One region of the Pseudoalteromonas sp. NZS37 genome, then DNA from elsewhere that is predicted to be linked to it. Evidence: riboswitches for the same ligand, from Rfam matches in the RefSeq annotation. Region 1 holds a riboswitch; the other holds the start of a gene.
What was found. Region 1 has a riboswitch for lysine ahead of lysC (lysine-sensitive aspartokinase 3). Riboswitches for the same ligand answer to the same signal wherever they lie in the genome.

Region 1 (6,235 bases):
GCGCTGTGCAACATTTTAAATGGCTTTGGCGCTAAAGTATTAGTGTGCGACCCCTACGCACAACCTGGCAATTATACAATTACCGATATAGATACCTTACTTAGCCAAAGCGATGTGATTTCTTTGCATTGCCCCCTAACGGAGCAAACTCATCATTTAATAGATGATGAGGCATTTAGTAAAATGAAAACCGGCGTTATGCTTATTAACACCTCTCGCGGTGCACTGCTTAACAGCAAAGCGTGCATTAATGCACTTAAAACTAAAAAACTAGGGTATTTAGGGCTCGACGTTTACGAGCAAGAGTCGGAGCTGTTTTTTAAAAACCATAGTGACGAAATAAACCAAGACGATATATTTTCTCGCTTAGTGAGCTTTAAAAATGTTTTAGTAACAGGCCATCAGGGCTTTTTTACCCAAGAAGCACTCACCGAAATAGCAAACACAACCCTACTTAACGCGCTTGAAGTAAATGAAGGTAGGCCTCTGACTAATGAGGTTTTATAAAGACCTTGGCTACACCTAAATAACAGGCACAAAAAAAGCGAAGTGCGTTTTAAACTCACTTCGCTTTATTAATTTATTTTAGGGCTTAGATAAAATTAACCAAAGGCAACGTTTGCAAATACCAAGGTCATTAATATTGGGCAAACAAAACGAATATACTGAGCAAACCAGTAATGTACGCCGGTTGTTGCTTGATGTAATTTATTACCACGCTGCCACATCCAACCTACCGTAATAAAGTAAAACAAGCCCATAAGCGGCAATTGGTATTGGGTAAATAGCATAATAACTAAGCCAAATAACCAATCAAAATTTAGTATAATTGCGCTTGCACACACAAGTACAACGGCGCTTACTGCCCATGTTGCTTTGGTGCGGCTAACGTTGTGATTTTCAACTAAAAACGCTACCGGAATTTCGGTGGTCGATATAGTTGACGTAACCGATGCGATAGACATTAATACAAAAAACAATAAACCGACTAATAAACCAATTTCACCCATGGTGCTAAATAGCTCAGGTAAAATAGCAAAAATAAGCTGCCCTTCGCCAATCAGTTTACCACCACTAAATACTTCAACACCGTTGTGCTGCGCCACATAAATAGCAGGAATAATAAGTAACCCCGCTAAAAAAGCAACGCCAGTATCAAGTAAGGCAACACCTACTGTAAGCTTTGGTAAATTAGCATCTGGTTGTAAATACGAGCCGTAAATCATCATACAACCCACTCCTAGTGAGAGCGAAAAGAACGCTTGCCCCATTGCAGCAATAATTAAATTAGGGTCGAGTATTTGGCTAAAATCAGGAATTAAATACGCGGCAAAGCCTTCGCTTGCGCCATCAAGTGTTGCAATGTAGGCAATTAAACCAACAAGCAATACGAGTAGCAGTGGCATTAAACGGCGCGACCAGGTTTCGATTCCCGATTTAACACCTTTTAAAATAATACTGGCAGTTAAAATAAGCATAAGCGGCGTAAATACAAAATTACGCAGCACTGAGTCGCTATGTAAAAACTCGCTTGCGCCTGTAAACCCAAAAAAGGTGGTTATGGGTTCAATAGCGTACGAGAGCATCCACCCTGCCACTATTGAATAAAAACTTAGCATAACAACTGCGCCCGCAAGGCCAATATAACCTGCTGCCGCACCTACTTTACGGTTAGTGTTTTGCCATGCATCGCCCAATGCTTTTACAGGATTAGCTTGTGCTTTGTGACCTAAATAAAGTTCGGTATACAGCGCAGGAAGCGCAAGTAAAAATATAACAATAAAGTAAACCAGTAAAAATGCACCGCCACCATGGTTGGCCGCTTGCGTAGGAAAACCCCAAATATTACCTAAACCCACTGCTGCGCCAGCAGCGGCTAAAACAAAACCAAGTCGGCTTTGAAACCCATCACGCACTTGTGCCATACATCTACAAATCTGTTATTATTTTGATTATTGTGAATTAAACCATATTTCATGCCAGCTGAGTAATAAAATTGTACCCAGCCTTTATTAGTGGCACTAACCGCTCACAATATCAGCGACTTCTTTTGCTTTAGGGCTTTTATGACTGAACACTATTTTAAAAATGCCTTGAGTATTACTTCAACTCAATTGGCAAACTTGTCTTTAGCGAGTAACAGTATTTTATTATTTAATGCTAAAACACTTGAGCTTAGTGACTTTAATTTGCCCGATTGCTTAAGCCCATTTGAGTTAACTATTATAAACCGCCGTAAAAGTCCGCAAGCTAAGCAAGAGTATTTAGCTACGCGGTTATTGTTAAAACACCTTATTAAAATAGCGCAGCCGCAATATGCGCACGTAGCGCTTAATAAAATGAGTACCGAATTTGACGAGGCAAGCTCAAAACTGCAAATACACGTGGGTGATGATGTTATTAATACCTGTATTTCGCACTCGCATGGTTTAGTTGGGGTTGCGCTAAATTTTGATAAAAGTGAGTTTGGGTTTGATATTGAAAAAGTAAGCCTAAAGCGCCCGTTTGAAAAGCTCGCTAAGCATTTTTATCATAATGATGAAATTACACTTATCACTGAGCCTACTAATACCCAAGCCCAAGCAGATACGTTTTTTAGAATTTGGACATTAAAAGAGTCACTTGCTAAAGCCACCAGCCGCCCTATTGCAAAATTACTTAGCCCCAATGTGTTTGACGAATTACATAGTGCAAAGCTTAGCGCTTGCAGTAATAGCATTACTGTAGCTGATAGCAGTGACAACAATGTTTGTTTTGATGTGAGTGTGGTGCATAAAAAAAGCACCGACTGGCGATGCTTTTTATTAACCGACTTTGTTAAGTAACTTTACTAGGTAGTTTTACTAGGTAACTTTACTAGGTGCTTTTCCTGAATAACGATTACTTACGCAGCAAAATCGTTTTCTAATAAACGGCTATGAATAGACTGCACTACGTTATCTGACTCAGTTTGCTCTACTAAAAAGCACAAGTTGTGCTTACTAGCACCGTGACAAATTAATCGAATGTTAAAGTCTTTTAGTACACTCATTAAGTTCATTTCGTGTTGGCGTAATTGAATCTCAGAGCCAATAAGTGCTACCAGTGTTAGGTTGTTTTCTACCGAAACATGGCAAAACTCTGCAAGCTTATCTAGGCATTCTTGATCAAGCTCTGGGCGCGATGCGTTTTGCGCGTTATCAAGGGTTATAGCTACGCTGATTTCTGATGTGGTTACCAGATCTACCGATATATTGTATTCACTTAATAGTGTAAATACGCGTGCTAAAAAGCCGCTTGCTAGTAGCATTTCTGGGCTTTTAAGCGTAAGCAATATTTGGTTTTTACGTTGCGTTACTGCGCGTATACCTGGTTGCTGCGACTTTTCGCGCTCAATCCACGTACCGCCACGCTCTGGCTCTCGGCTAGATCCAACAAACACATTAATGTGGCTTCGGCTTGCTGGTAATATAGTTGCTGGGTGCAATACTTTTGCGCCAAAGGTCGCCATTTCGGCGGCTTCGTCAAAACTTAAACGTGCAATGGGTGTCGCTTTTGCGCACAAACGCGGGTCGGTGCTAAAAATACCCACTACGTCGGTCCAAATATGCACGCTTTTAGCGTTAATTGCTTCAGCTAATAATGCGGCGCTGTAATCAGACCCACCACGTCCAAGCGTTGTTGTTTGACCGTACTCGTCGCTGCCAATAAAGCCCTGAGTCACAATTACCTGCTCATCTAATAACGGGATTAAATGTTCTTTAGCGGCTTGCGCTGTAGCTGCAACATTGGGCGTTGCTTTACCAAATTGGCTGTCGGTTTTAAGTACCTTGCGCACATCAAAGCGATCGGCGTTTAAACCTTGTAAACGCAGCACCTGAGCAAATAAATACGACGACAAACGCTCACCAAAGCTAAGTAGCTCGTCGTGTTGCTGATCGGTTGTTAGTGACTCTTGAGCCAACGTTTGAAATGCTTTTAGGGTTTCGTTAAAGCCAACCGCTAAATCGGCATCTAGCGATAACTCATCTAAAATAGCGTGTTGAATAGCAAGCACGCCGTTTATGTGTTCTTGGCGCTCACTTGAGGTAATACTTGATTTACACAGTGCAACTAAGTGGTTAGTTACGCCGGCACTAGCGCTCACGGCAACAATACGTACGCTTTTATCTGCAACAATAATTTCGCTACAGCGACTCATCGCTTCAAAGTTTGCAACACTGGTTCCGCCAAATTTGGCAACGATGTAATCTGATTTTGCGCTTAACTCTGTTTTAGGCACTGTTTGTGGCGCTGATTGGGTAGTCATTTAGTCTCCTTTCGCGATATCCAAATCGCAATAAAACAAGAAGAACTTGGCAAAGGAATGCTTGAAGATAAGTCCACTGCCAGAAGCTCTCCACCTATATTGGTGACAGTTTTGAGGATTCAGCCCCATAAACCGAAAAACAATGACGACGTATCATTATTTTCCTCGGCGAGTACTTCCCTCCTTAATGATCATCGGCTTTCGTCGCCTAACATTAAGTACCTAAGTATCGCACCTCTTCTGAATGCTTTATTAACCAATGGCCAATAAAACAAAACCCCACTAAGTAGCGGGGCTTTGAAAGTTATCGTTTAGACGTCTAGCTGTCAAGCATTTAATAATTTATGAGTTAAATAAAACTGCCCATGTAATACGAGCCCGCATACCCAACCGTGTAACAAATTAATAAATGCAGCGATAAACGCAAGTAGCTCATAAAGGTAAGCGCTTTAACTTTGCTCATGGCAATAATGCCCGCAGCCGACCCAATGATAAGCATTGAACCGCCCACGCCCGTTGCATACGTAAACGACAACCAGTGCTGTTGGCTCATTACTATATCGGCTTTTAATAAAGCAGCAGTAAGCGGTACGTTATCGACCCCTGCTGATAATATGCCCATTAAGTAGTTTGCGTACTCGGGTGCCATTACCGTATATAGGTCGGTAAATTTACTCAACATACCAATTTCTTTAAGTGCGCCTACAAGTAAAAGTACACCTACAAAAAACAATAATGTGTCGTATTCTATATCGCGAACAAAGTCGATTATGTCTTTGTTTATGTCTTTTTTGCGCATTAAAAATTGCGCGACTAAAAACATCACTGATAAGCCAAACAAAAAGGTGAGTAAAGGCGGTACGCTGTAAACTACACTCAGCATAAGTGTGCTCACTACGGTAGATAAAAATATAACAGCAATGGTTATGTCGGTTTTTTCAATGCGGGTTTTACCTGCACCAGCAAACTCAACTCGCCCTTTCATACCTATAGACAGTAACGCGGCTAGCAGCATAACGCTTGCAAGTGCTGGCGCTATAAGTAGTAATAAATGAGCAATGGTTACTTTGCCATCTAAAAATATCATTAGTGTGGTTACGTCACCTGTTATTAGCGATACCCCACCTGAGTTAACCCCAAACACAATAAGCGTGGCGTATTTAATGAGTTTTTTAGGTTCAAGTTTTAACGACATAACAACCGCGAGCGATATAAGCGTCGCTGTTACGTTATCTGAAATCGACGAAAACAAAAACGCAAAACCACCCACCAAAAACATGAGCTTTTTTTCGCTAATACTTTTTGGCATAACGCGGTGCACAATATTTTCTATAAACCCCTTTGAATTTAAATACGCTACAAAGGTCATTGCAGCCATTAAAAACAGCCATAATGAGGCAATTTCTAAAATATTTTCATTTAAAAGATGTTGAATTGTATCGGGGCTTTGCCCGTGTAGAGGGTATATAAAAAGAAGAATCCAGCAAAGCGTACCAAAAAACAGCGTGGTTTTAGCTTTATTTACATGGATTATATCTTCTATAACGATCAGTAAAAATGCAATCGCTATCAGGGTTAGAATAATCGAGGAAACCATGGTAGTTAAACAACCTTTGATATAGTTTTAAAGAACACACAAATAACATTCCATTTCATGTGCCTATTTTCGGCGCGAATTTTAGCACTGCCTCTATGCAAAAACTATTATTAAATGGTCTTAAAAACGAATACTATATACAGACAAGGTTAATTAAAAATACGTAATAATGAGTCTTCTAAAAGAACTCAATAATAAAATACTAGGATGTTGTAACCTCTTATGATCCCAGCTAAAAAGCTGCTAAACACCATAACCGAACATTGGGGTGTATTAGAGCTATTATTTAAACGTTTTAAAATGGCTGACTTTAGCCTAAAAGACGTACAAAACGCGATTAAGCAAAAGCA
Region 2 (6,235 bases), on a different contig from region 1:
ACTGCAGGAATCGCCTGTTTTTCGTTACCGCTAAAAGTGCTAGCACGCAAATCAGCTGCAACGTTAATATTAAACTCTTTTGCTAAGCTCTCGTTCCACAGTAATAACTGAGGAAAGGCAACACTTGCAGGGAAATCTTCTATCGCAAAGTTTTCCGTAATGTCTGTGTATCTTGGCACTAATTTCATGGTAATTCCTATTATTGCTGACTTATACCAACACGGTTGTCACCTACGCCATAAGCAACAATTAAGCTTAACTCTTGCATACTTAAGCCGCTTTGCTTTTGCATTTCGTTAAAAAAGGCTTGGGCTGCATTTAGTGACTTTTTAGTTTGTAAGCCGCCGTCTATAATTTTATGGGCCCGTAAGTAACTCTCTACATCGCGTGATAGTAAAAAAGTATCTTTACCAAGTGCTCGCAGTGCATAAGGCCCTGTATTTCCGCCTAAACGCGCACCATGCTTTTTTAAATACGCCCATAAACCAATAATATCGTCTGTTGGCCAATTAGCGATAAACTGACTAAAACTGCCATGTTCCCCTGCTATTTCGTTGATCATGTAAGCATTTTCGGTAATTGTTTTTACTTTTTTATAGTTACGAACAATTCGCTCATCCGTTGCTTTTTGTTCCAGCATATCGGGTGGCATCATTAATAACTTATCAACGCTAAAATCCCAAAAAACCTCTCTAAAGCCTGGCCACTTATTATTAATGACTGACCAATAAAAGCCACTTTGAAATACTTTTCGAGTAAATTCCTCAAGCCAATCGTCGTCACTTAACGTGCTTAGTTGTTTTTTAGATAGCGGTTTTGCGAGTAATAACTTAAGCATTTTTTCAGAGCCTTTTCGCTCTACCGCTCGCTTATAAATATCGCTAAATTTTTCCATCTGATTAATACCTTACTTCTACTATGGGTCTAGTGTACGAGAAAAGCACCCAATACGTAACCACCCCTCTTTTCGGTGAATTAATCTGTATTTAGTAGCTTGACACCCAGATGGCTAAAATGCTTTAATCGCCGTAATTACCCTATTTAAATTGCACAGGTTTGTAAGTTTTACTCTACAAACAGGTGCAAAGGGCTAGAAGAGGTGCGTTATTCAGGTAGCGTATGTTAGGAGCGCAAACTCCAGTGAGCATACGTGAGGGGAATTAACGCCGAGAAGTAACCACTTTTGCGAGGTGTTTATTTCGGGCGACTAGGTTGAACCCTAGCGACTGTCACCAATAGCTGCTTATAAAAAGCAGCTTATTAGTTTGGTGGAGAGCTTCTGGTCTTAAATATTAAGGCCGTGCGCCCTATTATTTTAAGCCCATTCGCTCTTCGAATTATTAGTTCGAACGACGTTAATGCGGCTCCTTCCATAAAGCTTTTTAACTCTTCGAATAATATCAATTGCATTAAATTAGTTATCGCTAAAATGATCACGTTTTTAATAAAGTTGGTACAAATTATAAGTTCGTGAGAGATGATCAACAACTTCAATTTAAACGACTACTCATTGTGGACCGCGCTCGTAACGCCATTTGATCAACACGGCGATGTTGACTACAACACGTTAACTAAATTGGTTAGCGATCAAGAAGCGGCACATAACGGTATTTTACTACTTGGCAGTACGGGCGAAGGTTTAGCACTAACGCTAAAAGAACAACAAGCCATTGTTGAACACGTATGCCAACTAAAACCAGCAGTACCACTCATGGTTGCTGTGGGCGGTAGTAACTTAAAGCAACAAATTGAGTGGGTTAACTACTGTAATACACTCCCAATTCATAGCTTTTTACTTGGCTCACCGCTTTATGCAAAGCCCGGCGCTATAGGTCAAACTCATTGGTTTGAAAGCCTACTTAATGCAAGTGCTCACCCGTGTATGCTTTATAACGTACCGGGTCGAAGTGCTGTTAGCATTCCAACGGCAACAATTCAAAACTTACAAAATAATAAAAATTTATGGGCGTTAAAAGAAGCGAGCGGCAGCATTGCTCAGTTTGAAGCTTACCGCCAAGCTGCGCCTAATTTAGCTATTTTTAGTGGCGACGATGCGCTGATGCCTTATTTTGCTCAAGCTGGCGCAAAAGGTTTAGTGTCGGTAGCTGCAAATGCATGGCCCGCACAAACTCACGAGTTTGTTAAACGCAGCTTAAGTGGCCAACACCCTAATTTATTTGCCCAGTGGTCAAGCGCTATTAATAGCTTATTTGCTGTCGCAAACCCTATTCCCGTAAAGGTATTGATGCATTTGCAAGGCCGCTTAAGCAGCCCGCAACTTCGTCCACCTTTAACACACCTTGAGTTAACTCAAACCGATTGCATCACAACTGCAAACAACACCATTTTATCTTGGCATTAAATACAGGTTTTTATAATGAGCTGGTTAGAACTATTAAATAATTTAGAATCGGGCGCAGTACGCGCAGCATCACAAAACGAAAGCGGCCAATGGCAAGCTAACGTAGAAGTAAAACAAGGCATTTTGGATGCCTTCAAAAATGGCACTAATACTGAGTTTGCAGGTGGTTTTGTTGATAAACATAACTTAGCTCCGCAAGAATTTAGTACTGACGATGGCGTACGTATGGTGCCGGGTGGCTCTAGTGTTCGCCGTGGTGCTTATGTTGCTAAAGGCACGATTATTATGCCACCAGCGTATGTAAACATTGGTGCATACATCGACGAAGGCACAATGGTAGATAGCCACGCATTAGTTGGCTCGTGTGCACAAGTAGGTAAAAACGTACATTTAAGTGCTGCAGTGCAGCTTGGTGGTGTACTTGAGCCAATTGGTGCAAGCCCAGTAGTTGTAGAAGACGACGCCTTTATTGGCGCTGGCTGTATTATTGTTGAAGGTGTAGTTATTAAAAAAGGTGCAGTACTTGCCCCAGGCGTGCGTTTATCAGCAACTATTCCGGTATACGACTGCGTAAACGAGCGCCAACTTGATAAAGGCGAGCCAATCCCAGAATATGCCATTGTAATACCAGGCTCTCGCCCTGCGTCAAACGAGTGGGCGCGCGAGCAAGGCTTAAGCATGTCGTGTGCGTTAATAGTTAAATACCGCGACGAAAAAAGCGATGCATCATTATTGCTTGAAGAGGTTTTACGATAATGAGCTTTTTGAGCACGCCTATCAAAACCGCTGTAAATACAATTACACAACAACTTGATACACCTTTTTTTGTTTACGACCTAGATCAACTAAACGCGCATCTTGCACGTTTAGTTGCGCAAACCGATGTAAAACTGTGGTACGCGGTAAAAGCAAATCCACTGTCTAAAATTATTCAAAGCTTAGACAGCGCTGGCTTTAATTTTGACGTAGCAAGTAAAGGTGAGCTTGAGCAAGTGCTAGCACAAGGTATTAGCTCACAGCGCGTGCTCAACACAGGGCCTGCAAAAAGCCCTAAACAAATTAAACACTTTATTGAGCGCGGAGTACGTATATTCGTAGCCGAAAGCCTCAATCAAGTACGTTGGTTAAACCAACAAGCGCAACTACAAAATACGCAGTTACAAGTATTACTGCGAGTGCAATTACGCTGGCCTGAAGGTGAAAAAAACCCACTGGGCGGCGACAGCCTTACGCCGTTTGGTTTGGGTTGTGATGAGTGGCAAGCACTCAATGTAACCGACTACCCTACACTTAAGTTTGACGGCTTACATATTTTTCAGTGGGGCAACATGCTTAGCACGCAAAAGCTAAGCGAATTGTGGTCACAAATGATTGCACCACTTAGCCAACTTGCCAGCGATTTAAACATCAATCTTAAAGTTTTAGATTTAGGTGGCGGTTTAGGTATTCCTTATACACAAAATGAAGCAACGCTTGATTGGGATGACTTAATAGCTGCGCTCGCTAAAATTAAAAATGATGCGGGTGTAGAAGAATTATGGATGGAACTTGGTCGCTATGCCGTTGGCGAATGCGGTCATTACGCAAACCCAGTAGTAGAGCGCAAACAAAACTACAATCAAGAACAAGTAATTTTAAGCGGCGGTATAAATCACTTATTACGCCCTGCTGTTACCAGCCAAGATTTTCCTGCTGCGTTACTGCGTGAATCCAGTGCTAAAATTCAAGCGGTCACTTTATACGGCCCGCTTTGTACAGCGCTTGATTGCTTAGGTGAGCATAACCTGCCAAGCGATTTAAATGAGCATGACTGGCTAGTGTTTAGCCAATGCGGTGCTTACGGCTTTACCGAAAGTATGCCGTATTTTTTATGCCACGAGCTCGCCGGCGAGTACACATTGCAAAACGGTGAACTTACCTGTGTTCGCCAAGCCGAAAATGCCAGCCACTACTTAAGGTAATAAGCATGAGTAATACAACACACATCAGCCAAGAGAACATTGTAGTAGGGGAAGTTGCAAACGGCTTACCGCTTACAATTCCGGTGTATCGTTTAAAAGGCGATGGCACAGGGCCTAGTGTTTATGTTCAGGCCAATATGCATGGCGCTGAAGTGCAAGGTAACGCAGTTATTTTTCAGCTACTTGAGCAATTAAAACACCTAAACCTTAATGGCGATATTACATTAGTACCTTATGCTAACCCAATTGGTTGTAATCAAAAATCTGGCGAGTTTACCCTTGGCAGGTTCGATCCGATTACGGGCACTAATTGGAATCGCATGTATCACTACAATAAAAATTTAGTGGCACAGTTTGCACAAAATCATACTCAGTATGATGACGCCACATTAAAAAGTAACTTCAAACAGGCGCTTATTGAAGAAGTAGACAACAAACTTAACGGCCCTGCTTATTTACTTAATACGGGTAAACGCATTGCGCTTAACCTACAAAAGCTTGCTCATCAAGCTGATATAGTACTCGATTTACACACAGGTCCTATTTCAAGCAAACATTTGTACTGCCCAACCTATGCAACCGACAGCGCACGTTACTTTAATATTGAACATGTACTGCTTATTCCTAGTGATTTTGACGGTGCAATGGATGAAGCTAACTTTTGCCCATGGTGGCATTTAAGTGATGCACTTAGTGGGCAAGGTCGCGAATTATCAATACCTGTAGAAGCATTTACTGTAGAGCTAGGCAGCCAAGAAAAAATAGACTTAAAAGAAGCACTAAACGATGCTAACAGCATTTTAAGTTACTTAAATCACAAAGGCGTACTGCAAAACGCGCCGCATACGCCAGCTAATATCACTCGCTATGCATGTAATTTAAATGACTACTTTGCTTATTACGCCCCTATTGGCGGCATGGTTGAATACATAGCCCCGCTTGGCGGACACATTAAAGCCGGTGAGCCTATTGCCAATATTTTGCGAATGGAGCGCTACTTAAGCGAGCAACCACTGCAAACACTTACTCTCGATTGCGATGCAATTGCCATTTTGCACTTTGCCTCAGCGAGTGTTAACCAAGGCACCGAGCTTTATAAGTTTTTTACTAACGTATTTGAGCTTTAGCTCACCCTTCTCATTGCGTGAGAGCACATAGTTAATGTGCATTAAAAAAGCGGCTTAGGCCGCTTTTTTTCTGATCTATATTTACTTTGTATACGTAGTGAACTTGTTATAAATACAAATTCAGTAAAAGTTCACCGTTACATATGTAAAAAGACGTTATAATTAAATTAACGCATACAACAACCCAAACTCACAAGGAATTACAATGAGCTGGCGCCACTGGATCACACTTTCTGCCTTAATAAGTACAGCTACCTTCGCACAAGAAGAAGTTGCTACAAATGAGCAAGACAACGACATCGAACTTGTAAAGCAGTGTATTTTAAATGAGGTAATTGGCGGAGATGGTAAACAAACATTAGACGATCTTCGTAAAAAGTGTTCAGCTCTTGAAGAAAACAAACAACTTACCGCGCTTGATAAACGCCAAGCTCGTGAAGAAGTTGGTAAAAAAAATAGAAATGTAATTACTCCACATAAGCGTAACTATATTTTACCTCTTTCGTACGTATCACACCCAAACGATCGCCCATTTGATGGCTTTGATGCACTAACCGACGATAACGACGGTGAACCGCTCGACAACTTAGAAGCAAAATACCAGCTATCGATAAAAGTGCCTCTTTACGATGATTTTTCGGATAAAGACCAAGCCATATTTTTTGGCTTTACACTGCAATCATATTGGCAGATTTATAACTCAGAAATTTCTTCTCCATTTCGTGAAACCAACTACGAACCAGAGATATTTTGGATAAATTACCTCGACCCAGAAAACGTATTAT

Region 2: linked by a shared signal. The riboswitch ahead of dapA (4-hydroxy-tetrahydrodipicolinate synthase) and the one ahead of lysC (lysine-sensitive aspartokinase 3) in region 1 are both predicted to bind lysine.

Annotation. Positions count from the first base shown of each region.
Region 1 is NZ_JADYXL010000002.1:386,551-392,785, forward strand. It holds gene I6F47_RS05070 (2-hydroxyacid dehydrogenase) at 1-507, shown strand, start outside; gene I6F47_RS05075 (sodium-dependent transporter) at 603-1,925, opposite strand; gene I6F47_RS05080 (4'-phosphopantetheinyl transferase family protein) at 2,067-2,825, shown strand; gene lysC (lysine-sensitive aspartokinase 3) at 2,885-4,288, opposite strand; lysine riboswitch at 4,364-4,536, opposite strand; gene nhaD (sodium:proton antiporter NhaD) at 4,638-5,885, opposite strand; gene I6F47_RS05095 (hypothetical protein) at 6,108-6,235, shown strand, end outside.
Region 2 is NZ_JADYXL010000008.1:103,192-109,426, forward strand. It holds gene I6F47_RS15445 (protein adenylyltransferase SelO) at 1-188, opposite strand, end outside; gene I6F47_RS15450 (DNA-3-methyladenine glycosylase I) at 200-895, opposite strand; lysine riboswitch at 1,087-1,287, shown strand; gene dapA (4-hydroxy-tetrahydrodipicolinate synthase) at 1,478-2,362, shown strand; gene I6F47_RS15460 (2,3,4,5-tetrahydropyridine-2,6-dicarboxylate N-succinyltransferase) at 2,378-3,118, shown strand; gene I6F47_RS15465 (PLP-dependent decarboxylase) at 3,118-4,323, shown strand; gene I6F47_RS15470 (succinylglutamate desuccinylase/aspartoacylase family protein) at 4,329-5,450, shown strand; gene I6F47_RS15475 (phospholipase A) at 5,656-6,235, shown strand, end outside.